Regions from separate parts of the Paenibacillus sp. MDMC362 genome, predicted to be linked through region 2. Evidence: riboswitches for the same ligand, from Rfam matches in the RefSeq annotation. Region 2 holds a riboswitch; each other region holds the start of a gene.
What was found. Region 2 has a riboswitch for cyclic di-GMP ahead of DP091_RS21175 (FAD/NAD(P)-binding protein). Riboswitches for the same ligand answer to the same signal wherever they lie in the genome.

Region 1: linked by a shared signal. The riboswitch ahead of DP091_RS28160 (transglutaminase-like domain-containing protein) and the one ahead of DP091_RS21175 (FAD/NAD(P)-binding protein) in region 2 are both predicted to bind cyclic di-GMP.
Region 3: linked by a shared signal. The riboswitch ahead of DP091_RS28110 (helix-turn-helix transcriptional regulator) and the one ahead of DP091_RS21175 (FAD/NAD(P)-binding protein) in region 2 are both predicted to bind cyclic di-GMP.

The regions. Positions count from the first base shown of each region.
Region 1 is NZ_QLYT01000069.1:54,368-62,580, reverse strand. It holds gene DP091_RS28180 (sensor histidine kinase) at 1-990, opposite strand, end outside; gene DP091_RS28175 (ABC transporter substrate-binding protein) at 1,130-2,626, opposite strand; gene DP091_RS28170 (carbohydrate ABC transporter permease) at 2,716-3,645, opposite strand; gene DP091_RS28165 (ABC transporter permease) at 3,658-4,611, opposite strand; cyclic di-GMP riboswitch class I at 4,883-4,969, shown strand; cyclic di-GMP riboswitch class I at 5,027-5,115, shown strand; gene DP091_RS28160 (transglutaminase-like domain-containing protein) at 5,129-5,929, shown strand; gene DP091_RS28155 (LPXTG cell wall anchor domain-containing protein) at 6,217-8,213, shown strand, end outside.
Region 2 is NZ_QLYT01000042.1:1,454-9,666, reverse strand. It holds gene nikA (nickel ABC transporter substrate-binding protein) at 1-686, shown strand, start outside; gene opp1B (nickel/cobalt ABC transporter permease) at 705-1,637, shown strand; gene opp1C (nickel/cobalt ABC transporter permease) at 1,634-2,536, shown strand; gene DP091_RS21190 (ABC transporter ATP-binding protein) at 2,517-3,368, shown strand; gene DP091_RS21185 (ABC transporter ATP-binding protein) at 3,334-4,137, shown strand; gene DP091_RS21180 (methyltransferase) at 5,070-6,107, shown strand; cyclic di-GMP riboswitch class I at 6,337-6,431, shown strand; gene DP091_RS21175 (FAD/NAD(P)-binding protein) at 6,714-8,207, shown strand.
Region 3 is NZ_QLYT01000069.1:41,327-49,539, forward strand. It holds gene DP091_RS32160 (hypothetical protein) at 1-558, shown strand, start outside; gene DP091_RS28095 (FtsX-like permease family protein) at 627-2,222, shown strand; gene DP091_RS28105 (Spo0E family sporulation regulatory protein-aspartic acid phosphatase) at 2,536-2,727, opposite strand; gene DP091_RS28110 (helix-turn-helix transcriptional regulator) at 2,892-3,620, opposite strand; cyclic di-GMP riboswitch class I at 3,782-3,876, opposite strand; cyclic di-GMP riboswitch class I at 4,089-4,182, opposite strand; gene DP091_RS28115 (YitT family protein) at 4,328-4,972, opposite strand; gene comA (phosphosulfolactate synthase) at 5,166-6,032, opposite strand; gene DP091_RS28125 (MFS transporter) at 6,145-7,455, opposite strand; gene DP091_RS28130 (2-phosphosulfolactate phosphatase) at 7,652-8,213, shown strand, end outside.

The DNA.
Region 1 (8,213 bases), on a different contig from region 2:
GAAATTGGCCATCTTCACACGTCCAATCGATTGAATGATGCGGCGCAGGAAGAGGGCATCATCCCGCATATTGTATGCAATGAGCAGAAGCACGCTGATCATGGCCGTCAATATGATCATAAAGATGGTGATCAGCATCCCGGCATGCTGACGGATGAGCATAGATAAATCGATGATGCTGACGAATTTGAAATTAAACTTGGTGGATGGAAAGGAGACATAAAAGATATGCTTCAAAACGCCTTTCGAAATAATGCCGTGACTGCGTTCTTTCGCCGCGGCTAGTCGGGATAACTCCTCCAGGTCCCGGTCCTGTTCGTTACCGATCAGATATATTTCACCGGAGGGGCTGACTGCAGCGGCATTACCCAATCGGAAGCTTTGAACGGATTTAAAGATCTGCTCGCTGCTGACCAAGAAGCGCAGCTCACCGAATTCCTGGGAACCTGACGTTGGATTCGACAGTTTCTTGCGGTATACGAACCCCTTCATCAAGGTATCGCGAAAAGTTTCATCCGTATTCGGAAGCCCGAAGGTAAAGCTTGCAATTCCGTTATCATTAAAACGGACGACATTGCCATACTTGTCGGTATGCGTGCTTATCTGCGTGATTTCGCCCTGCGCCCAGCTGTACAGATAGGTCTTCACATCCTCCGGAAAAGAAACCAGCGGCTGTGAGAATTGGCTGTTCTGCAGCCTGCGGGTTAAGTAACCCTCAGCGCTGCTGCTTAAAAAGCTGCGAGCATCATCCATCAGAGCGGGATTGGAATACATTCGCTGCATGTAAGCCTCGATGCGATCGGCATCATACTGCAGCTCATTCTCTACGCGCGAGAAGGCATTGGCCGCCTCGATGCGGGCATTGCCAACCCATTGATTCAGCAGCATGGCACAGGTCAGCGTACCCAGCGTAAGTCCGATGACCACGACGAAGATGACATAGGCAATAAACTTGTGACGATAAATTTTGATTTGCAAAAAAGAGCCCATACGACACCTCGATTGCAGCAGGTCGTTGAAACAGATGTTGCCATATCTCAATTTAACACGATTAGCGCCCAGCTTCATAGATCTAAGGAAAAAGCACCCCTTAAGAGAGCCTCATTAAGGGATGCGCCTGATTGTAATCTTACTTGAAGTAATTGTTGATTTGCTCTTGGGCAGCTTGCATAATCGTGTCCATGCCGGCTGACTTTAATTCAGCCGTAATCTTCGGCACCATGGTTTCCGGATCGGATGCGCCCGTGATCAGCTCATATTTGTATTTATCCCATACGGCTTGGCAGTTCGCCACTTCGGTCTGAAGATCGGTGATGTCCAGCGCAAAGCCCAGAACGGTGGAAGAGGTCGCTGCATCGTTCAGCTTTTTAACCTGCTCCCATTGATCTTCAGGGGCGCCCTGGGTCACCGCCAAATTGAAGAATGTGCCTTGCGTGTAGGCAGCCAGCGGCCAAGTATCGGATGTACGCTCAATCACCTTTTCGCCATCGACATTGTTGTAGTCGACGCCTAACTCGCCGAATGCCAGCATATTGCGAAGTTTAGGATCGGTATTCACTAATTCAAGGTATTTCAATGCTTCCTTCTTATACTTGGAATTCGCTGAAATCGCGTTTAGCGAGCCTTGGATCGTGCTGGTGGTATAGATCGGTCCATAATGCTGTACCATATTATACTTTTCAATGGCGTCATTGATTTGCCAGCTGACCTCGGCTCCCGGGAATGCCTGGGCTGCAAAGAACGGTCTGCCTTTGTCGTTCTCCGTCTTCGTCGGAGCGTCCGGGTTGATGATGCCATCCTGATACCACTGATGCAGGAGCTTCAGATTTGCCATGATATCCGGCTGCTCGAGAACGGAGACGACCGTGCGCGATGCATCGTCCGCTTTTACGCCGATGGGAGGGAAGCCCAGCGTTAAATCGTCATATTCGTTAAAGAAACCGTTCAAGCCTTCGCCTTGCGTCATTGGCAGCGGATAGAAGCTTTTGCCTTCGCCGGCCTTCATGTCACGAAGCGGCTTATCCAGATCCTGCAATGTTTTGATATTGTTGATGTCGATATTGTACTTTTGCACATACTTGTCATCGAATACCCAGTACTGCGTCAGCGCGGAATCCTTGTATGTCGGAACGGAATAATATTTGCCGCCGATCTTGGTGCCTTCCCATACCTTTTCGGGAATCAATTTGTACAAGTCCGGCGTTTCGCTCTGAACCAGATCCGTAATATCGGCAAACGCGCCCATTGTCACTTGCTTGCTGTATTTACCGCTGTTCGTGAACATGATGTCGAAGGGCTCGCCGGTATTCACGATGGTGTTCATTTTGGTGTCCCATTCGCCCCAGCTGGCTACCTTGATGTCGACCTTCACGCCAATCTTCTCGGCCGTATAGGCATTCATGGCATCGACCGCCTTGCTGAAATTGTTCGGTACTTGGCCGCCGATGGTCCACCAGGTTAGCGTCGGAATATCCTTGCTTGTCGTTTCGGAGTCTTTGGATGTGTCCGGCGTCGCTTGGGATCCGTCTGTTGTGGAAGCAGGCTTCGAGCCGCCGCAGGCTGCCAAAGCGGTCAACATAAGCGTCAGCACGCACAGCGTAGAGATGAACTTTAATGCTCTTTTCATTTCATTTCCCCCTTTTTGAAGTTAAATTACCTGAGTGTTGTTCAGCGGATATTTATCATAAACCAAGCTTGTCTTGGTTTATTTCGTCATTAGCCCTTCACGGCGCCGACCGTCAATCCGGAAATAAAATACTTCTGGAAGAAAGGGTAGGCGAATGCTACAGGCAGCACGATGAGAATGGCGACCGCCATGCGGGCGGATTCCTTCGGCATCGTTGCGACGAGCATGGCGTAGCTAACGCCCATACTCGCTGCATTCTTGGCGAGTGCATCGACATTGCTCATTAAGCTGTTGAGCAGCGCTTGCAGGGAATACAGGTTCTGGTTGTCGATATACAGCATGGATTGAAACCAGTCATTCCAGTAAGCAAAGCAGAGAAACAATCCGATGGTGGCGATGACCGGCAGCGAGATCGGCATGATGATCGAGAAGAAGATTCGCAGCTGGCTCGCGCCGTCGATTTCGGCTGATTCGATCAGCCCGTCGGGAATCGTGCTTTTGAAAAAGGTTTTACATATGATGACGTTGAACGATGAAACGGCGAGCGGGAGAATAAGCGCCCAAATGCTGTCTTTCAGTCCCAGTAAATTCGTGTTAATGAAGTAGCTGGACACCAAGCCGCCGTTGAATACCATCGGGATGAATACCACCCAAGTCAGAAAGCCCCTCAGCTTGTAGTTTGGGCGAGAGAGAACGTAACCCATGGAGGCGGTTAGCAGCACCCCGAGCACGGTACCGACCACGGTAACGAGGGCCGATACACCGAGGGCCCGCAGAATCATCGTTCCCTGCTTGATGATGTAAACGTAAGCCTCGGCCGACAAAGCAACCGGCAGCAGATGATATCCGGTCTCTCGGATGGACTCCTCACTGGAGAAGGAGATGGACAGAACAACGATTACAGGTATGACGCAGAGCAGCGCCAAAATAATAAATACCAGGTTGAAGAACAGGTTGACGGCTTTATTTGTACGGTTAAACTTCTCAAGGCCCGTCTCGTAAGTGGTTTTTGGTGTCATCGTCTTGCCTCCTTACATCATCGCGCTATCCGGATCGATTCGACGAACAATCCAGTTAGCGATCAGAATCGTAGCGCATCCCAGAACAGACTGTACGAATGCGGCTGCGGATGCCATCCCTACGGTGGCGGTTTTCAATTGTTTATACACCATGACATCAATGGTGGTCGCCACGTTGAACAGCGAATTGGAGTCTCGCGTGACCTGATAGAACAAACCGAAATCGGTGTAAAATATGCGCCCTACGGCCAGGATGAACATCATGACGATCACCAGCTTGAGCATGGGCAATGTAATGAATCTTGTCTGCTGCCAAATCGAAGCGCCATCAATAACAGCTGCTTCATAATAGGTGCTGTCGATGCTCGTGATGGTTGCCAAATAAATGACCATACCATAGCCCAGGCCCTTCCAGACATTTAAGAGAATCAAGAAGAATGGCCAATATTTCGGCTCCATATACCAGTTAATCGGGTCGCTGCCCATACTGACGAGCATTTGATTGACAATTCCTTTGTCGAAGCTTAAGAAAGCCCAGCCTACCGCAGATACGACCACCCAGGATAGGAAATAGGGGAGGAACATCATCGTCTGATAGACCTTGCTTGCTTTACGGCTGTGGAGGAGTCCGATCATAATCGCGAATAGAACGGGCAGAACAATCCCCAGGACGATAAACACAATGTTGTATCCAATGGTGTTGCGAATAATGATCCAGGCGTCATTCGATTTGAACAAGAATTCGAAGTTTTTGAAGCCTACCCATGGACTGTTAAACACATTGCTCAAAAAGCCGCCGCTAATTCTGAAATTTTTAAAGGCGATAATGATCCCGAACATCGGTAAGAAACTAAACAGGATGTACCAAATCGTGGTCGGCAGCGCCAAGAGGGTTAGTTCCGTATCCTGCTTGTGCCAGCGTATTCGTAAGCGCTTTCGTTTTTTAGGTTCGGCTTGTGAGCTCATGTTTGTCACTCCTTACGGTGTTGTCTCGCTTGTCGTGCACTTGTTAGATTTATTGTATAAGAGGAAGATTCGATGCTTCCAGATAACAAACTTGATACTATAGTCAACAAACGTTAGATTCAAAAGATTTATTGCTCTATTGGTCGATTAATTAACAAGAGCCAAACGTTCGGATTAGACAGCTCTGTGGGACCTATAACAATATTACAAATTTTAATTTTTTTATTGATAGAAATGGATATATTTGATATGATGTATTCACAAAAGCTACTCACGATAACGGCAAACTTGTCGAAAGGCAAGGACGCAAAGCTACAGGGTCTTCTTGACGAAACGTCAATGACAGCCAGCTACCGAACGAAGACGCTTTTTTTGTTTTTTTGGACAAACATCCACTGAATCCTGTGAAACTCTAATACGATAATGGCAAACTTGTCGAAAGACTAGGACGCAAAGCTACAGGGCCTTCTTGACGAAATGTCAAATGGCAGCCTGGCCACCGAAGGGGAGTTACAGCATGCGCAACGCAATGTTCGCGATAATTGGACTTTTTGCGTTACTGATATGGGCTCCGGTTGTACAAGCTGCACCATCTGAAGATTGGCTGGGCTTGGAGGAACTGGATCGTGGGGCAATCGTCATTCGGTATGACGTGAAAGCAGGCACCAAAACGAAGCTCATGATCGGAAAAGGTCAGGATCAATATACATATGGGCTTTCGAGGGCGAAGCAGCAGGAAGTTTTTCCACTGCAGATGGGCAACGGGAACTACAAGATTTCCGTGCTCGAACAAGTCAGCGGCAGCAAATACAAGATCGTACAGGAAGCGGCAGTTAAACTTCAACTGACGAACGGCAGCCAAGTATTTTTGAACTCTGTACAAAATGTCGATTGGAGCGAAGAGGGCAAGGCTGCTCAGCTTGCGAAAAAGCTAACCCGCACTGCTCACTCCGACAAGGAAAAAGTACAGGCTGTCTACGAATATATCGTCGGGACGGTTCGGTACGACAACGCTCTGGCATCCAGCAAGCTGACGGATTACCTTCCCGATAGCAACCGCACGATCGCTGGACAAAAGGGAATGTGCTACGATTACGCCTCCCTGTTCGCTTCCATGCTCCGAAGCCTCGATATTCCGGCAAAGCTTGTCATGGGAACCTCGGAATACGTCGATGTCTACCACGCCTGGAATGAAGTATATTTGAACGGGCAGTGGGTAACCATTGACACAACCGTCGATGCAAGCTGGAAAAGCAAAGGGGCCGGATACAAAATGATTAAAGATGCCTCCAGCTATTCAGCAACCAAATACTACTAATTAATGCGTAGCAATAAAACTAAGCTTTGGACGATTATGTCCAAGGCTTATTTCGGTTGTATAGAAATTGTATAGTTTTGGCCGATATAATGCAGGAAGCCCGCTGGGTTCTGAAGGAAAATACAGACACCAATGAATCGTGCGCCCGTAACAGGTCCTGAAGATGATGGCTCGTGAAGTCCATTATTGGCATGCATTTTGATAGAAGCATGGGACGAATCAGCGCACGAAAAAGTAAGATCGGAACCGAATATTACGAGGGTAATGATAAGATTGAGGGAGAGATTATGAAGAAAAAAGTAAGTGGAGTTGTTGTGGCGCTGCTGCTTCTGTTTCAAACCCTATTGGGCACATTTGCTTGGACGGCGAATGCGGCGGGTAGCGAGCAGCCATCAGCCATTACTGTGCAGGAATCAGAGACTGGCGTGCAGGAATTAGAAGTTAGCGAGCCAAAGACAGTCACGGATGACGTATATAACACGCCAGCACCAGCAGTCGACATGGAAGGAATACTCACCAAAGTCGTATTAACCGATGTGAACGGTACCGTGGTTGATGCGGTGTATAATCCGGACAGCAGCCTGGACATCGGTGCAGCGGTTAATCTCAGCTACGAATGGGAGCTACCGAACGGACACGGCTACAAGAAGGGGGATACATTCACTTTCGAGCTGCCGATGCAGTTTGAGATTTTTACGGACATTGACGCACCGCTCCTTGCCGGTCAAGGCGAAGTTGGCCGATTTACGGTTGATCGGAACGGGAAAGTTGTGATGACCTTCAACGATTACGTGGAGAATCATTCCAACATCAGCGGCAAGCTGGAAATTCGCACAGAATTTAAGAAGGAAGTTCTTAAAGGAAGCACTGAAATCATTATTGCATTTCCGATAAAGGGTGGGGTTCAGACCGTCGTCGTGAATCTGAAGCCGCAAGGCGGAAAGCTGATCGAGAAGCAAGGAAAAGCGATTGGCAAAGACCGGATCGATTGGACGGTACAGATTAACAAGTCGCTCAATAAGATCAAGCACGCGGTCATCACCGATGAAATGCCTGAAGGCTTGGAGCTCATCGGGGATTCCATTGAGGTATACAATCTGCAGGTTAACGGTGACGGCTCGGCGGTTCTTGGCGAACGGCTGGATGCCGGCAAGTACACCGTTCAAACAGGCGGTGGCGGCAAGCTGGAGCTTGCATTCCAGGATGAAACAATCAGCAAAGCTTACGAAATTCGCTTTTCGACGAAGCTTATCGGTCAACAGTCACGGTTTGAGAATACCGCCGTCCTGTCAGGCGAAGGGATGGAAAATGTGGAGTCGACGGCGACCGTAACGGTAGATCGCGGCCAATTCTTGAATAAGTCGTATCGCCAGGATAAGGATACCGGAGTCATTACTTGGACGGTGAAATACAATTTCAACGAAAAGAAGATTCCGAGCGCTCAAGCCGTAATTACGGATGAATTTAGTGAGAATCATACCTGGGTTGCCGATTCGCTGAAGGTGTATAACGGGAATTCGACGAATGCCAAAGACCTGGTTTCAGAAGAGGATTATAACGCTGTAGCGAAAGGCACGAACGGATTCGAGCTTCAATTCAAGCAGGATATCGATTCGCCTTATACGATCGTTTATCAGACGATGCCGGTTGACCGCTTGAGCTCCGAAGGTCAGGAGGTCAAGAACAGAGTTGTATCGGGCGAAGCATTCAAGGAAGTAACGGCTCCGGGCTACGGAAGCCGTGCCCTGGTAAAAGGATCCTCGAACGTCAATTTTGACACAAAAACCGCGAAGTGGAAAATTACGGTCAATGGCGATAAAAAGCCGGACGGCACCAAATACAGCATGGAGAAGGTAGTCATCACGGATACGTTCCCGCAAGGCGGACTCGAACTCGTTCCGGATTCAGTGACTGTAAAAGCGGACGGGAAAGTCGTTCCAGAGGGCGATTATAAAATCGTGATCGATGATGTACGCAGCGGGTTTGTCATCGAATTCTCCAAGATTGACGCCACTTATACGATTGAATATGAAACGAAGTTTAACATCGGCTGGCTGAAGGATCGCAAACGGGACTTTTTGAACAGAGCCTCGATGACATGGGTCGAAGAAGGCAAGAGCAGAGGGCCAATTGAGCGGGATGCTAGCTTCTCCGCTGACGATTATACGAAAAATAACGGCGGTAAAGGCGGCAGCTACAATCCTGTCGACAAAGAAGTGACGTGGAATATCAAGATGAATTATAATCTCGATTCGCTTAACGAAGCGATCGTAACCGATGCTCT
Region 2 (8,213 bases):
CCATTAACAAACAAACGATCGCGACCGGCATTCTCAACGACACGGAGCAAATTGCGGATGTCCTGATGTCTAAATCCACTCCGTACGCCAACATTGAGCTTAAGGTTCGTTCCTATGACACCCAGAAGGCCGAAGCTTTGCTGGATCAAGCAGGGTGGGCAAAATCAGACGATGGCTACCGTTATAAGGATGGGAAAAGGCTTAACCTGATGCTGTCCTATAATTCTGATAATGCGCAGGAGAAAACGATTGGGGAATCGATGCAAAATGATCTCAAAGCGATTGGCGTTGAGCTTGAACTGTTGGGTGAAGAAAAGCAAGCCTATTTCGACCGTCAAAAATCCGGTGAATTCGATTTGCAATACTCTTTATCCTGGGGCTTGCCTTATGATCCACAAACCTATGTGTCAACCTGGCGTGTGCCTTCGCATGGTGATTATCAGGCTCAGGCAGGTCTGGAAAAGAAGAAATGGCTGGACCAAACGATCAGCGATGTTCTCGTTGAGCAGGACGAAACTGCGCGGGCGGAGAAATATGAGCAAATATTCAGCTATGTGAATGAAGAGGCTGTGTATCTGCCGTTGACTTATTCCGTTGTCAAAGCGATTCATGCCGAACAGCTTAAGGGCGTTTCCTTCAATGTATCGCAATATGAAATCCCGTTTGAGCTCATGTATTTTGAGTAAGCAGAGAGTGAGTCCTTTATGAAACAGTATGTAATAAAACGCATAGCAGGTACCGTTCCGCTCCTGCTGCTGGTTACCTTCTTGGCGTTCATTCTAATTAATTTAAGAACTAGTGATCCGGCAGAGATTGCTCTGCGTGTAAATCAGATTACCCCGACCGAGGAACTGGTCCAGAGCATGCGCGAAGAGCTCGGACTTGACGATCCTTTTCTTATCCGATATAAAAACTGGATTATGGACAGCTTTCAAGGGAATTTGGGTACCAGCTACGTCAATAAAAAGCCTGTATTGGAAGAAATGCGTCAAGCGATTCCTCCAACGCTTGAATTAGCGGGGGCTACACTTATAATTATTGTCCTTTTCAGCGTTTCCATCGGGATAATCTGCAGCATCTTCGAGAATAGATGGCAGGATCGTTTTTTGCGGGGCTTCATCTTTTTGCTGTCAGCGATGCCAAGCTTCTGGATCGGCTTGCTGCTCATGTGGTATTTTTCGGTTTATCTGGGGTGGCTTCCGACAAGCGGGAAGAATGGTCCTTCATCCATTATCTTGCCGGCCGTCACCTTGTCACTAACCTTTTTATCCACCTATGTCAGACTGATACGCAATAATATGATTCAAAATACGCAAGAAAATTTCATTCTTTATGCCAAGCTGCGCGGACTCAAACAGAGCACTGTGATGTGGAAAGTGTTTTCCAATTCGATTCAATCGGCTCTTACCGCGTTCGGCATGTCTATTCCGCGTCTGATTGCTGGGACTGTTGTTGTTGAAAATATATTTGCCTGGCCCGGCATAGGTCGTTTATGCGTCAAGGCTATTTTTAACTCGGATTATCCTGTGATCCAGGCTTATATTCTGATGATGGCCGTTTTATTTATCGTTTGCAATTTATTGGTAGATATTGTGGTCGTGATGATAGATCCACGTTTGCGGAGGGAAGCCAAATGAGTTTTTTCAAGCGTCTTCAACAGGATAAGCTGGGTATCACTTGCTTGATGTTTTTGGGCGTGGTCTCCCTTGCAGGGATCTTCGCCCCTCTAATTGCTCCGCATGATCCGACCTTACTTCAGGTGGATATGAAGCTTGCCATGCCAAGCGCAGAGTACCCGCTCGGGACTGATCATCTGGGAAGATGCTTATATTCACGGATTTTATTCGGCATACGCACCACGTTCTTTTATGCTCTACTCGCTATGAGTGTGACGATTTTTTCCGGGGTCGCATTTGGAATTCTAGCCGGCTATTCGAACGGAAGAGTCCGGGAAGTCATTTTGCGTTTCTGCGACGCTATGCTGTCTTTCCCGTCAGAGGTGATGATTCTAGCTATTATCGGCATATTGGGACCCGGGATTATGAATATCGTGATTGCGAATATTTTGTCCAAGTGGGCCTGGTATACACGGATGATCTATAGCAGCGTTCAGCAGTATCGATCAAAAAACTATGTAAAGTTCGCTCAAGTCCATCAGGCTTCTCCAATCTATATTATGAGAAAGCATATTGTTCCCGGGATCTCCGGTGAAGTAACCACACATTCGACCCTAGAGATGGGCTGGGTGATTCTAAGTATTTCGTCCCTTTCCTTCCTTGGATTGGGCGTGCAACCTCCTGCTCCTGAATGGGGAATGATGCTGAATGAAGCGAAGAATGTGTTGTTCACCCATCCCTGGCAAATGATACCTGCCGGTATTACCATTCTGCTTGTCATCGTCGCGCTAAATTTTCTCGGTGACAGTCTGCAGCAGGCCATGAACTCGAAATCTTACATGGCAAGCCCGAAGCAACAACGCAAGCTATTCCGCTTGGGTGAGGGGAGGAAGATGGTAAGTGACCATACTGACCGTTAAGCATCTTAATATTGTTGATCTCAAGACCCAAAGAAGAATTGTAAAAGATGCTTCCTTCTCGGTGCAAAAAAATTCTTGCCTTGGTATTGTTGGGGAGAGCGGTAGTGGAAAGACGATGACTGTTCGGGAAATTTTGGGTGTGAATCCCCGCTGGATTCAATCTGAAGGAGAGATTATTTTCGAGGGCCGAAATATTTTGAAGGACAACGAAAAACAGCGGAGGTCCATTCGGGGTCTAAAAATCAGTATGATTCTTCAGGATGCAATGACGGCTTTCAATCCCATTGAGAAAATGGGCTTCCAGATGAAACAAACTTTTATGCAGGTATTGGGGGTATCCAGAAGAGAAGCTGAGCGATTGAGTTTGGAAAGTTTGAAAAAATTGAATTTCCCGGATTCGCTTGCCGTTTATAAGAGTTATCCTCATGAGCTGTCCGGTGGGATGCTTCAACGCTGTATGATTGCGATTGCTCTTGTTCTGAAGCCGGACATTATTATTGCGGATGAGCCTACAACAGCTCTAGACTCCATTAATCAATTGGAAGTCGTCAATCAATTTCAGTCCTTAAAGGAAATGACGGGTACCACACTGATCCTCATCTCCCATGACCTGGGAGTGGTGCAGCGGTTGGCCGACAGCGTTATCGTCATGAAAGATGGAGAAGTGTTGGAACAGGGCTCGGTCACTGATGTTTTTAATGAGCCTAAACATGCCTACACCCAATATTTAGTTAGCACGCGCCTGCAGCTTTCAGATAGCTTTATGAACACTTTGCATAGCGGGGGGAACAAAGAGAATGATTACGGTGGAGAATCTCCAGAAAAGCTATAAGGCTGACCGTGGGCTGCGGAATCACACCCAAAAGCATGTACTGACCGGCGTCAGCTTTCATCTGAACGATGGAGACTGTCTGGGCATTGTAGGGGAGAGCGGCAGCGGCAAAAGCACGTTATCCCGGATTCTGCTTGGATTAGAAACCAGTGACGGCGGGACCATTCGGATAGATGGTGTGCCTCATAAAAAGTGGATTAAGCAAAACAAAGGAAAATTCAGTGTCGTGTTCCAGGATTATCGAACCTCCGTCAACCCGAACTGGACCCTGCGGCGAATTATCGAGGAACCGCTTTGTATGCTACGAAGCGGCAAAAACGCTCATGCCGAACATGAAACGATCATTGCAGAGCTGATGGAGCGGGTAGAGCTGCCCCTTGACTATCTAAAGAAGTATCCGCATGAGCTAAGCGGTGGACAGCTGCAACGCGTATGCATTGCGCGTGCCTTGACCACGCGGCCGCGCTATCTTGTTTTGGATGAAGCCATTAGCTCGCTCGACGTTTCTGTGCAATCTCAAATTCTATCCCTTTTAAAGGAGCTCCAGAGGGAGTTTCAATTAACATATTTATTCATAGCGCATGATCTGCAAGCCGTAGCCTATATATGTAATCGCCTAGCCTTTCTGAGGGATGGGGTGATTATTGAGGAGCTTGATTGCAACCATTTTATGTGTGCACAGAGCGAATATGTGAAGTTACTGGTGAACTCGATCCTTCCCTTTCAATCGAGATTCAACCGGACGAGTAGCCACAATGTTAATTCATGATGAAAAGTTTCGATTTCCTATATCTGGGCTGGGATTGACCTTAAGCGTCTAAAGAAATAAGTAGAAGTAACCATGTACCCGATGCTTTCATTGCAGCACACTTGACTCACAAAATATTGAGATAGGTTATTCTTCTGACGTTACATCCAGCATTAGAAGGACTGCGTGGATTTCAAAAAAAGGAAGCTCCTTTTGGGTAGCTTCCTTTTGTTTATTTTGTGTATATGTTCAGATGCTTGCACGGTCTCCAGGACAAAGCTTTATTCATAGTGTTCTCGGTATGAAGATCGCTCAAGGAACACATTAGAGAATGCTTTTGTGTCAATTATGTTTCATGATTTATTGTCGAGGGATAAGAAGAACGTCCCACTGAAAGTTGCTATTTTAGAGGCTTTTTATTTTATCGGTACAAGTTCTTGTCCCGAGCCAATGAAAAGAACTTGTACCGATTGCCGTAGAGGACAAAAACATGTTCCGATTACCTTAGATGAGTATCTAACTATTACCGTTAAGTGCATTATGAACGGTAAATATTTGCCTTGATGCAAAAAGCATGGAGCAGTCCTTATATTGGTTATCAGACGGTACCAGCATGCAATGTACAAGGGTTATCCGTTAATTCTAGTTTCGCAGTTACACATCTTTCACTTCCATTAGATATAGATGAGTTATAAATTAATAGAAATACCCAAAATTGGGTATTTCTATTAATTTATATTCTATCCATAATAATAATAATTAAGTGAGCACTCATAACTATAAGACTCAATAAAATGCTCGATTGAATCACTAAGAAATAAAACTGACTCTAAGGTGGCGACATAAAACTGAGGGGAGGTGATAAAAATCAGAATTTACTTACGGATGCTTTATGACCATGTGTAGCGAGTAATTGGCATCTTTATTTACTAACGAGGAGGTTTGTTAAGAACATGATTGAGCACAAAAATGATACAAAACTTTCCGAAAGTGAAACTGCAGGTCTATTCTTGTTGGAGAGGTCATTGGATTATGTCTACTCGGCCGCGCTTCGGGCTGTAGCTCTCCTTGGCGTTGCGGATCATCTGGTGGACGGGCCGAAGACAGCTGCCGAGCTCGCCCAGCTTACGGAGGCAGATGAGTCGAGTCTTTACCGGGTACTGCGGTTACTCGCTACCAAAGAGGTGTTTCGTCAGAACGAGAGCGGACAGTTCGAGTTGACCGACACAGCCCAACACTTGAGAACGGACGCTCCGTCGTCGCTGCGGTCAGGTGTACTGTGGGTCACCGATGAAGTTATGTGGGGCTCTATCGGCGAGATTGTTCGGAACGTCCGTGGAGATACTTTCAAGAAGATTCATGGTAAGAACTTCTTTGAATACTGGAAAGAGAGGGGGGTGTCGTCTGACGGTTACGATTTCCACTTCGCATATGATTCATTCTCGAATAAAGAGAACGAGTTCCTTGTACGAAATTATGATTTTCCGAATGGCGCAACCGTCGTCGATGTCGGAGGTAATTTAGGCGCCTTGCTGCTGGGGATCTTGCGGAGAAATCCTACGTTGTACGGAATCTTGTTCGATCAGCCGCACGTCGTGAACAGGAACCGGCTCGGGGAGTTGGGCGACGACAAACGTTGGGAAATCGCTCCAGGGGACTTCTTCAAGTCGGTTCCGAATAACGGGGACTTCTACATGCTAAAGTACGTCATACATGACTGGAACGACGAGGATTGCATCCGGATCTTGCGTAACTGCCGAGAGGCGATGGCTCCTGGCGGCCGGGTACTCGTGATGGATCCCGTCATCCCGCCGGGGAATACGCCGCATATAGGTAAATTATTAGACCAACTCCTCATAGGGGTTTGCGAGGGAGGTCGTGAACGAACGGAAGAGGAGTTCCACCGATTGTTCGCCAGGGCCGGCTTACGGCTGAATCGCATCATCGATACCGGCTGCCACATTTCGATCATCGAAGCAGTAGCCGACTGAGGCTCGGGACAGGCTCACTTTAAGGTAGCTCGGATCGGTCATGAAGGTGTGTTTACTTAAATTAGTAGCACACCTTTCCGAGCTGGCTCTGGTAAAACCTTTAGAAGCGTTGCTTAGGACATAGTCTCTTATAATAGATACCCATTTTTGGGTATTTTTTTTGACTGGAATATTGCTTATACTGACTCCAAAGTTGATGTTATTTAATCATTTGACAAAATCATACTTCGTACGATAATAGCAAACCCACCGAAAGGTGGCGACGCAAAGCTAAAGGGGCTAAAGCGGATATCATCATGATCGCGATGCCAGCCAGTTGCCGAATACGACGGAAACCTCCGTCTATTTCAAACACGTTTGACGGGGATTTTTGTGTTTCTACTTTAATCTCGTAAAGGGGGTATGCCGCGCCATATATTATAGTTTACGTTTTAAAAACTAATAGCAACGGAACTGGAACAGGATCGCAGCAGCTAAATGCTCAATAAAACACTTTCCCAAATAGCCATAGCCGGAAAATTGGTATCAGGATAGTTTGGCTCCGTTCGGTACGACATCATCTTTAAAAGATTAGTAGGTGAAATCTACCTTGAGGGGTGATCTCCAATTCGCGTCGCTCTCGTAGGAGGAGGACCGGCAGCAGTATGCATGTTGGAAAGTCTTATTCGTGTCCGTGACCTCCTGAATCCTTATGCATATTTGGACGTAACTGTGTTTGACCCATCGCCAAACCCATGGTGCGGCCCTAATTATGCGCCCGATATGCCCGAGGCCTTAACAAATGTATACACTTCTGACATGTCAGTACGATATTGGGACACGGAGCACGTTGCCGACTGGTTAAAAGCTAACGGCTATGCACACTTTGCAGGCACCATGTTTGCGCCGCGTGCAATAATCGGCAAGTATTTTCAGGATTCAGCGAAAAAATCGATAGCATGCATGAATACTTTCGAATATATACGCGAACAGGCTACTAAAGTGACACTAAGCGACTGTGTTGCCGTAGAAACACCGACACGAAACTACAAGTTTGACTATGTAGTCTTATGCATGGGCGGTGCAACCAGCTCAGATCCCTACGGACTTCAAGGACAAGATAAATTTTTTAGTACACCTTATCCTTTAAAAGAAACCTTGAGTAGCATAGGCGCCGATGAACGCGTAGGAATTATAGGTTCTGGGCTGTCCGCAGTAGATCTTACGCTTGGATTAATGGCAAAGAATCATCGTGGACCTATTACACTCATGTCGCGACGAGGACTTCTTCCTTCGGTACGTCGTCCACCAGTCAAGTACAGTTTGCAGTATTTTACGGTAAAAGGCGTTGAGGATATTGTTGCTGCAAAAGGAAGCTTATCTATCAGGGATCTTATCAAACTAACATACAGGGAGCTTGATCACGCTGGAGCATCAAAACAGGAGATAATCGATGAAGTACTTTCAGAACGCTACGGAATCGATCGATTACGGCTTCAAATGGCACGTTTGGATGACGGCGGGATTGCAAGTCAGCTTTGCATCAAAATACTAGCAACTGCTTGTGAGGACGCGTGGTACTTTCTAAGTTGCGCCGAGAAGAAATTTTTATACAGCAATTTTCGGCACATTGTTTACAGTCTATGTTGTCCCATGCCGAAACATCGTGCAGCTCAAATACTTAGACTTGCCGATTCAGGCCAGCTAAGCATTCTACGGGGACTACGGTCAGTTTCAAAGGATGAACAAGGTCACTTTGTAGCTTTTGCAGAAGGTAACTCAACCATTCGCTTTGATAGAGTATTCTCAGCTATTTCCGGTGAAAGTCGACCCTCTCCGCTGGCTTTGCCACTCATAGAGGGATTGCTGAAAACTGGACAAGCGAGTCCCCATCCCCTTGGCGGTCTCAATGTTGAGCGCACAACCAGTAGACTAATAGATGCCCTCAACCGACCACAGACACAAATATACGCACTTGGTAACACCGTTAGCGGAGCGTTATATATCTTTAACGGGATATTCTTGCTTGCGCGGCGTTCAGCCCATGTTGCCCAATCGATTGTCGAACACCAAAAAGCGACAAAAACAGCACGACACAGCCCCAGGTCGATATACGCATAGCCAAGT
Region 3 (8,213 bases), on a different contig from region 2:
GCTGCTCATGGTGCGCACGAAGTCATAAATATGACCCGTGGACTGCATGACGAACAGTTGGTAGCTGACTGGTGGTCCAGCCAAGAAGGCGTAGACGCGTCCAGCTTAATCCCTTACAAGCCATGGACCGGACTGGTCTTTAACGGGGAAGAATTGCCCAATCTTTATCTGTATATGATCAATACCCCGCCGATGCCGCATGGGGTCAACAATCCTCTTCCCGGTACAGGCCCTGAGCATCTGACGGTTCCGGAAGTCGGCGAAATCTGGATACCCACCTCGCTTGCCTACAAATACAACATGCAGATCGGCGATGAATTGGTGTTCACCTCAGGGTCTGCACCGGCACAATTCACGATCGGTGCGATTGTCATTGACATATCCCATGGCGGTCCTTTCTCGACCACTGCCCGCATCTGGATGAACGAAGCCGACTATCGGTCAACCATGGGTAGCTTGTCCACTCAGGAGCAATACATGTTGTCGCTTCGCTATGCGTATCCTGAACAGAGGAATACTGGCAGCGTTTTGAGCAGGCGCTCGGGTCGCCGTTTTTAGAGGAGCGCGTTTCGTTTGCCGAATTGTCGGCCTTTTATTTCATCATGAACAAGGTGATCGGCTTTGTGATGAGTTTCCTCGGACTGGTGATGATCCTCGTCGCCTTGCTCACGATCGGCTTTACGATCACGGACACAATCCTTGCCAATTACCGCACGATCGGCATTCTCAAGTCGATTGGCATGACCTCCGAACGCATCATCGGCACCTACTTGCTGCAGTACGGTTTAATGACGATTGTCGCCTTGGTCCCTGCACTGATTGCAAGTCACTTCCTTTCAGGCGTCATCATCCAGAATTCCCTGTCTTTCCTCAAATCCGACACGGCTCCTGTTCCCGTTCAAGCGGCAGACGTTGCGATCTGGACTGGCTGCGGCCTGCTGCTCATCATCCTTCTATGCGTCCTTGTTTATGCTTCCAAGACACGCCATATCGAGCCCATTCAAGCGATCCGTTACGGCATGTCGGAGTCTTCACATAGTCGCATTCATCGGCATGGTGCCCGCAGAAGACTGCTGGATCGATGGTCCGTACCCACGGTTATCGGCTGGAAGCATGTGAGCGGGAACAAAAAAAGCGCAGCGCTGATCTTGCTGTTGATGAGCATCACGGTGGCTGTGCTCGTCTTTGGCGCCGTGCTGGTAACCAGCGTCTATCGCATCAGTGAAACGTCGGCCCAGTGGGGTTATGACGATGCGGATATCGCGATTATGGTTATCCATGCGGAAGGTATAGATCGGGCGGAAATGCAATCTTATATCCAAAGCGACCCACGGGTTCACAGTCTGAACTGGTCCGGATCAGCCACCGGCGTCATCGCCATGGCCAAAGAGGATGACAATCCTCAACAGACATTCAGTCTCCCTTTGACGGTCGTGGAAGGCAGCATGGACGAGCTCGGATTTGCCTCGCTTGCAGGCCGTAATCCCGCACTCCCTGATGAAATTTCCATCGGGATCAATATTGCCCGTAAATTGCAAAAAGGCATCGGCGACGTAGTCACGGTCTACATCGAAGGAGAACCGCATCAATTGCTGATCACCGGCACCTTTCAGTCTATTTCCAACATGTCGAACGTCGCTAGGGTCACATCGGATCTTGTCGAGCAGTTGAATCCGGACGCCGGGTTTATTCAACTTAAGAACAATACGGACAGCGATGCGTTTGTGCAGCAGTTGAACGAACGTTACAGCCCTTCCATTCAAGCGCTGAAGCAGGAAGTGCTGCTCGATTCCGTATTCAAAGAAGCCGCGGCGGTTTTGCTCATTCCGATGAGTATGCTGGCCCTACTGTTCATGGCTGTCACTTGTCTTATTGTTTATACAACTTGCCGGCTGCATATTCGTAAGGAAACGAAGACATATGGCATTTATGCCTCGCTCGGCTTGACCGCAACCGACATTCGTCGTGCCTTGACAAGCGGCATTGCCGGACTGGCTGCGCTCGGTGCGCTGGCCGGCATCGCTTGCGGCGTCTACGGATTGCCAGCCGTGCTGCGCGGTCTGCTCTCTACCTATGGGATTGTCAAACTGCCGCTCATCGTGGAATGGCCGCTGGTCATTGGGCTGACTCTGATCGCGCTTGTTATCGCCATCAGCGGCTGCTGGCTGGCTTCGCGAATGCTCCGCCGCACCTCCCTTCGCGTGCTGGTCATGGATTCATGAAGACCGTCCATGAACAGAAGATGACCTCCGAATGTCGGAGGTCATCTTTTTTACTTCTTGCTTTGATAGATCTAAAGTTCCCCACACAAGCGGAAAACCGAATAGTTCATAGCATGAAAACCCATCGATCTCCTTAGCTCCATACTCCATACATCTGCCAGACTCCATTACGGTACGATGATCAACCACTTTATAATCCCCCTCTACAACGAGGGGTTTTCCCTCTTATTCCCCCGACATTTGAAATCCAAACAGAAACACATAAGGCACAGAAGGTATCTTCTGTGCCTTATGTGTCAAATATGAAGAAAATCTACTTTTTTTTGATATATTCCTCTTGTTTTTTTAATTCCATGTAACGAATAATCAGCTTATCCAACGACTGTGAAATTGCAACAACATCTTGATGCACCAATTCGAAACTGCTGGCCACTCGCTCAAGTTCTCTTCGGAGAAGTTCGAGTTTTTTCGATACTTGTTTGAGCTCACTCTCGATAGAAATCACCTTGTTCACCCACCCCCGTCGTAACAAGTGATTGATGACAGTCGCCACAGTTATCGATAACGCGAATCAGTTTATATAACTTACTTATCATTATAAATTTCGACAGCAATAAAAAAAATACCCAGAATTGGGTAATCTTTGTTTTAAGACAAGTTTTAGGATGATTATGTAAATTTTTTAAGAAATGCTCCTTTATGGTTGACTCTCGTTTTTGCGTATATCTTTTTTATAAACGTACGGACCGTGCTTTGGCTAATCCCATAAATGCCTGCAATTTCAGGTACGTTTTTATTTTCCAGCCACCCATAGGCTATTTCTTTTTCCCGATTTGTTAATTCATATTGGTCAAAGTGAGAATAAGTCAGCTCTTTTTGTAAAATGGGGTCCTTTTGAGGTAATTTTTCTTCAATATTCTTGGCCAGGTGTTCAATGAGCGGTATGGCAAATGTAACCTCGTGCAAATAATGAAAACTAAGACCAAGGTAGCCTATGATCACATTTTTTATTCGAAGGGGAGTACAAACACACGCCAATTCTGAAAACACGCGATTACTATGCTCGGCCCCGACTACGACCGAAAGCGATTGTTGTTCCATAGATAATGAAATAGCATTGCTACCTGCATCTTTCATTGCCAACGAGGTCCCATTTTTTATATTGTTCCTCTCGAGAAAGCTTCTTAAAGAACCTGTTCCGCAATAATCGATAACGGCACCATCCGTATCTGTTATAACAAATAAATAAGGTATGGACAGCAAATCGTTCATATTCCTGGTTTCCTCTTGCAGCAAATATAGAATTTCTTTCCGTTCAATCAACCTTCCTTTTATTTCAGATATACTGAGGATATTAGGAAAATGATCGTTTGCTTCCAGCAGTGTTCTACGGCCCATTATTTTCCCTTCTTCCTTTTAAGAATAAGTGATTAATAATGAAATCGATCTTCTAGTCATCTCCGCTTCTTAATTCGGTAGCTTATAAGCGAAAATAAACAATAAAAAACCACCATCCATTAAGATAACCATAGCAAAATAGGACGGAGGCTTCCGTCGTATTCGGCAACTGGCTGGCATCGCGGTCTTAGGCAGACCCGCATTAGCCCCTATAGCTTTGCGTCGCCACTTTTCAGTGGGTTTGCTATTATCGTACGAAACGATTCGATTGTGTGACCGAATATTATATCTACGATTCACCTGCCTTTCAATATATTTAAAAAAGTCCCTTTTCAGGTAGATAAGACTCGTTAAGACTAGTACAGGTCCCCCTTTTATAAAAATTTAATAAACAACACAAATAACCTCCATCAACTTAAAGACATAGGTGAACAAAACTAGTAAGAAGTGACGGAGGCTTCCGTCGTATTCGGCAACTGGCTGGCATCGCGGTCTGAAGAAGATCACATTAGCCCCTGTAGCTTTGCGTCACCGCTTTTCAGCGGGTTTGCTATTGTCGTACGAAGAGTATGAATTTGTCGAATATCCAAACATATTGTGACTTATTCAAACTATAACTTACATTGTTTTTCATTTAATATAGGTCGCACGACCCAAATTCCCATATTTTTGTTATATTTGTCAATCACTCTTACACGTATACAGAATCACTTTTTGCGCCAAGCGGGTTGATAGACCGATTTCGGGGGAGGGAACTGGTGAATCCAGTTAATGATCCGGGTTGAGATCCACTGGCATATAACTGCAAGGATAATAATTTTCCAATCGATCGCATAGGCAGCGAAGGCGAATATGATTCCATTCATCCAGAACAATGAGGTGCCCGGGTTGATTCTTTTATACTTATAGATGGCTAAGGCAACGTAACCGATTCCCCCGTTCGATACCCTCTGCTTTATGAGGATGGCGACACCTGTTCCGAGAATAACCGAGCCGAAGAGAAGATCGATCCATACGTTGCCGAACGGGGGTTCTAGGAACACCTCGAAGAAATTAACGGAAACGGACGTCACCGTTATAACAAATATGGTCCCGAAGGCACTGACACCATCAAGATAAGGGACTGTAAAGGCGAGGAAAATAAAATTAGCGAGCCACAGTCCGAGACTCATCGGGATCTCGAACGCATGGTTCAGAAGCACCGCGATTCCAGCTCCTCCCCCCGAAGGAATGGCGTGAGGAAACAAGAACATGGCCATGGCAAAACCTTGAATGATGGAGCCGGCGGTAATGTAGAAAAGTTTCTTGGAAGCATGACGATAGAAAAAGGGGCTCTTCCGCCCGGGTAGGATCTGTAAGTTCACACGGAATCATCCTTCATCGATTAGAGTAACAAGCTAGTCCTGTTTTTTTAAGTGTATGCTTGTTCCCTGAAGGGGATACCGGGATAGATCTTTTTAACGAAAATATGTATAGGCTGACTCTGGAGATATCCATAGCAGCCCGCTAGTATTTATCATTCTTCTTGTGGTTTGGTCTATGTTTTTAAATCACGTAACAAAATCCATCTGTTTGATTCTCTCTCACCCCAAGTTCAAACGTATCTTGACGAAGGCCCCGGCGCATCGTTTCAAGGGAAAGCACTTCGGTGGGTTGGATATTTCCCAAATGTACATGAGATCCAAATTTACGGAGAAGCATCGCTTGCTGCTGCTTAAGAGGTGCCTCCCAAATCAGCTTTCTTGCATCCGACACGTTGTCGATGATATTATTTATCATTTCTTCCTGACACTCGCCATGCTTATCGTAAATACCGATGCCCAGTCCTGACTCGCGCGCTTCAACGATGATAAACTCGGCGCCTACGTCCAAATCCGCTTCCATCGTATACGCGAGCATTTCGGCGTCGATGTGGGAACCGGATTGTTTTTTACCATATTCCGTATAAACCCGAAGTCCGCGTTGTTTACCTTCCCGGATGAGTTCCGTTCGTTTTTTTCGAGACATTTCAATCGTGCCGTCAGATACTTCTATAGCGTTAAATCCGAGACGGCAAACGGTATTAAAAAATGCGGGGACGACATCTTGCTGCACGGCTGTCTCAAGCAAGGTCCCGCCGGGCATGACCGTGATTCCATGTTGTTTGGCTAGATTGATCTTGTATAGCAGCATTTCCGTTTTATACAGCGGAGCCGTCCCAAAACCGAATTTGACACAATCGATGTAATCCGAGGCTGTTTCGATCACATCCGAGAACATGTTTCTACCCAGGCCTTTATCAATAACCATTGTCATCCCGCGTTCCATGACCCCGTAGGTGTCGTGGTCTTTTTTGCCGTGTTCGGGATTTTCGCGCAGCCCGCTCGGATCACATATCTCCATGGGCCAAACTGTTCGCAGGGAACTGTTCATTCTAGGATCTCCTCAATTCTTTTTGATTTAGTCGTTTAATCCAATGACATTGGCATAATATGCTCATACCCATTGACAGGTGCCCATCTTTTGTCATAGGGATTTGTCACGGTCATCCGATCTGCCGAGGCGGCTTAATCAAAAAGAACACCAAACCTAGAGTAACCAAAGATAGTGAAGACACGGTTATAAAAACAACCTGATCCGATTTATCCATCATCCACCCGAACAAGGGTGGCCCTGCTGCAACTCCCAAAAATCGCAAGCTATTATAAAGGGACGTAATCATCCCTCGCTCACTTTTCTCAACAGCGCCGGTGATCATCGTATTCAAGCAAGGAAGAAGCATTCCGGTTCCGATGCAGCTGACTGTCAGTAACCCGATAAACACGTAAATGTTCTTAAAAAAGAAAAGTGTAGCTGCCAAAGATAGGGTCATGGCAATCAGTCCGATATTCATCAGCCAACGAATCAGCAGGCCATTCTTCTTGATCAGGCTTCCAGTCGTATAGGAAGTGATAACCATCCCGAGTAATGGAATGGCCAAAATCAAGCCCTTCACGACCCCGTCAATGTTATACGGCTTGTCTTCAAGAATGTTGGACAGATAAAACAGTATGCCAAACAAAATGAATAACCCCAGCGAACCGGCAAAAAAAGCAGTGATGAGCCAGCGGCCTTTTTCTTTAAAGATGCCTCCGATTTTTCCGAGGTACTTCCTTAGTTCTTGCTTTGAATGTTGTTTCGATTCCTTGATCATAAAAATGACGGCCAACAACGATAGTGCACAGAACACGGGAAATGCGAAGAAGGAAGCATACCATACGATGAGCATAAGCAAGGAGCCGATGATCGGGCTCAGTACCTTGCCCGCGCCATTGGAGGCTTCGATTAGGCCCAGTGCCTTGCTCTCTGTCCCGCCATCGTATAAATCGCCGACGAGCGCCATGGCAATCGGCGCTGTTCCGGCGGCCGCTAGCCCCTGAATCGCCCTCGCGGTAATAATCACCCCAAAAGAGTTCCAAATGGCACCGAATCCTGCCAGAATGCCGGCGCCTCCATATAGGATCAGGGCGGGTATAATAATAACTTTGCGTCCAAACCGATCGGACAAATAACCAATAATCGGAATAAACAAGCCAGCTGCCAAGGAGAAAATCGTGATGATCAAGCTGCTTTGGAATTTATTGATACCCAGCTCCCTTTGCATTTCGGGAAGCCCGGGAACTAGCATGGAATTGCCGAAAACGAGCACGATCGGGATCGTCGCCAGTGCGATAAATTCCCACACTTGACCCTTTGAGCCGGTAGAATTTTTCGATTTTCCGGTGGATTCGCTGTCTTGTGTCTCCGCGGAGCCGGTCTGCAGGTCGATATCGCTATGAAAGCTGATATTCAGTTTTCGCTTTTTGGTCTTCTCCATGGTATCGCTCCTCGGACTTGAAGTTCGTGTAGAAGAGAACATTATCTTTATTACCACGCTTCCTAATTATCACCACATCCGGACTTAATATTCCATCAGCTGCCGAATCGATTAGAGGATTGGAGCACTCCTTGGATTTGGGCAAATATACTGTTACTAAAATAGCCCATTGTACCGGGTTAAAAGGGGATACGACATGCCGATACAGATTATTCAAGGACACCATCACACCTTGGGCGCATCACACATCAATGTTGTAATTGATGTTATAAGGGCTTTTACCGTAGCGCACTATGCCTTTATCCGTGGGGTTCAGGGTATCATTCTGGCAGGAACTCTGGACGATGCCTTGCGTCTAAAGAAAATCTACCCTGACTTTTTATTGGCGGGAGAGATACGGGGTCTGCCGATTCCGGGGTTTGAGCTGGATAATTCGCCTGCGCGTTTACATGACTTCGATCTTCGGGAGAAATTTCTGATCCAAAAGACAACCAATGGAGTTACAGCGACCCTAAACGCATTGAGCACCGAGCATCTATTCGTAACCGGGTTCACAAATGCAAGAACAACCGCAGAGTTTATAAAGAGGAATTTATTAAAAGACGATGGCATGATGATTAATGTAATTGCTTCGCATCCGTCAGGGGATGATGATCTGGCCTGCGCACAATATATAGCGGAGATTCTCCAAGACACTAATCGTATATCTGCCGAGCAAACCATTGAACGAATTCGAAAGTCAGAAGCGGCCGGAAAAT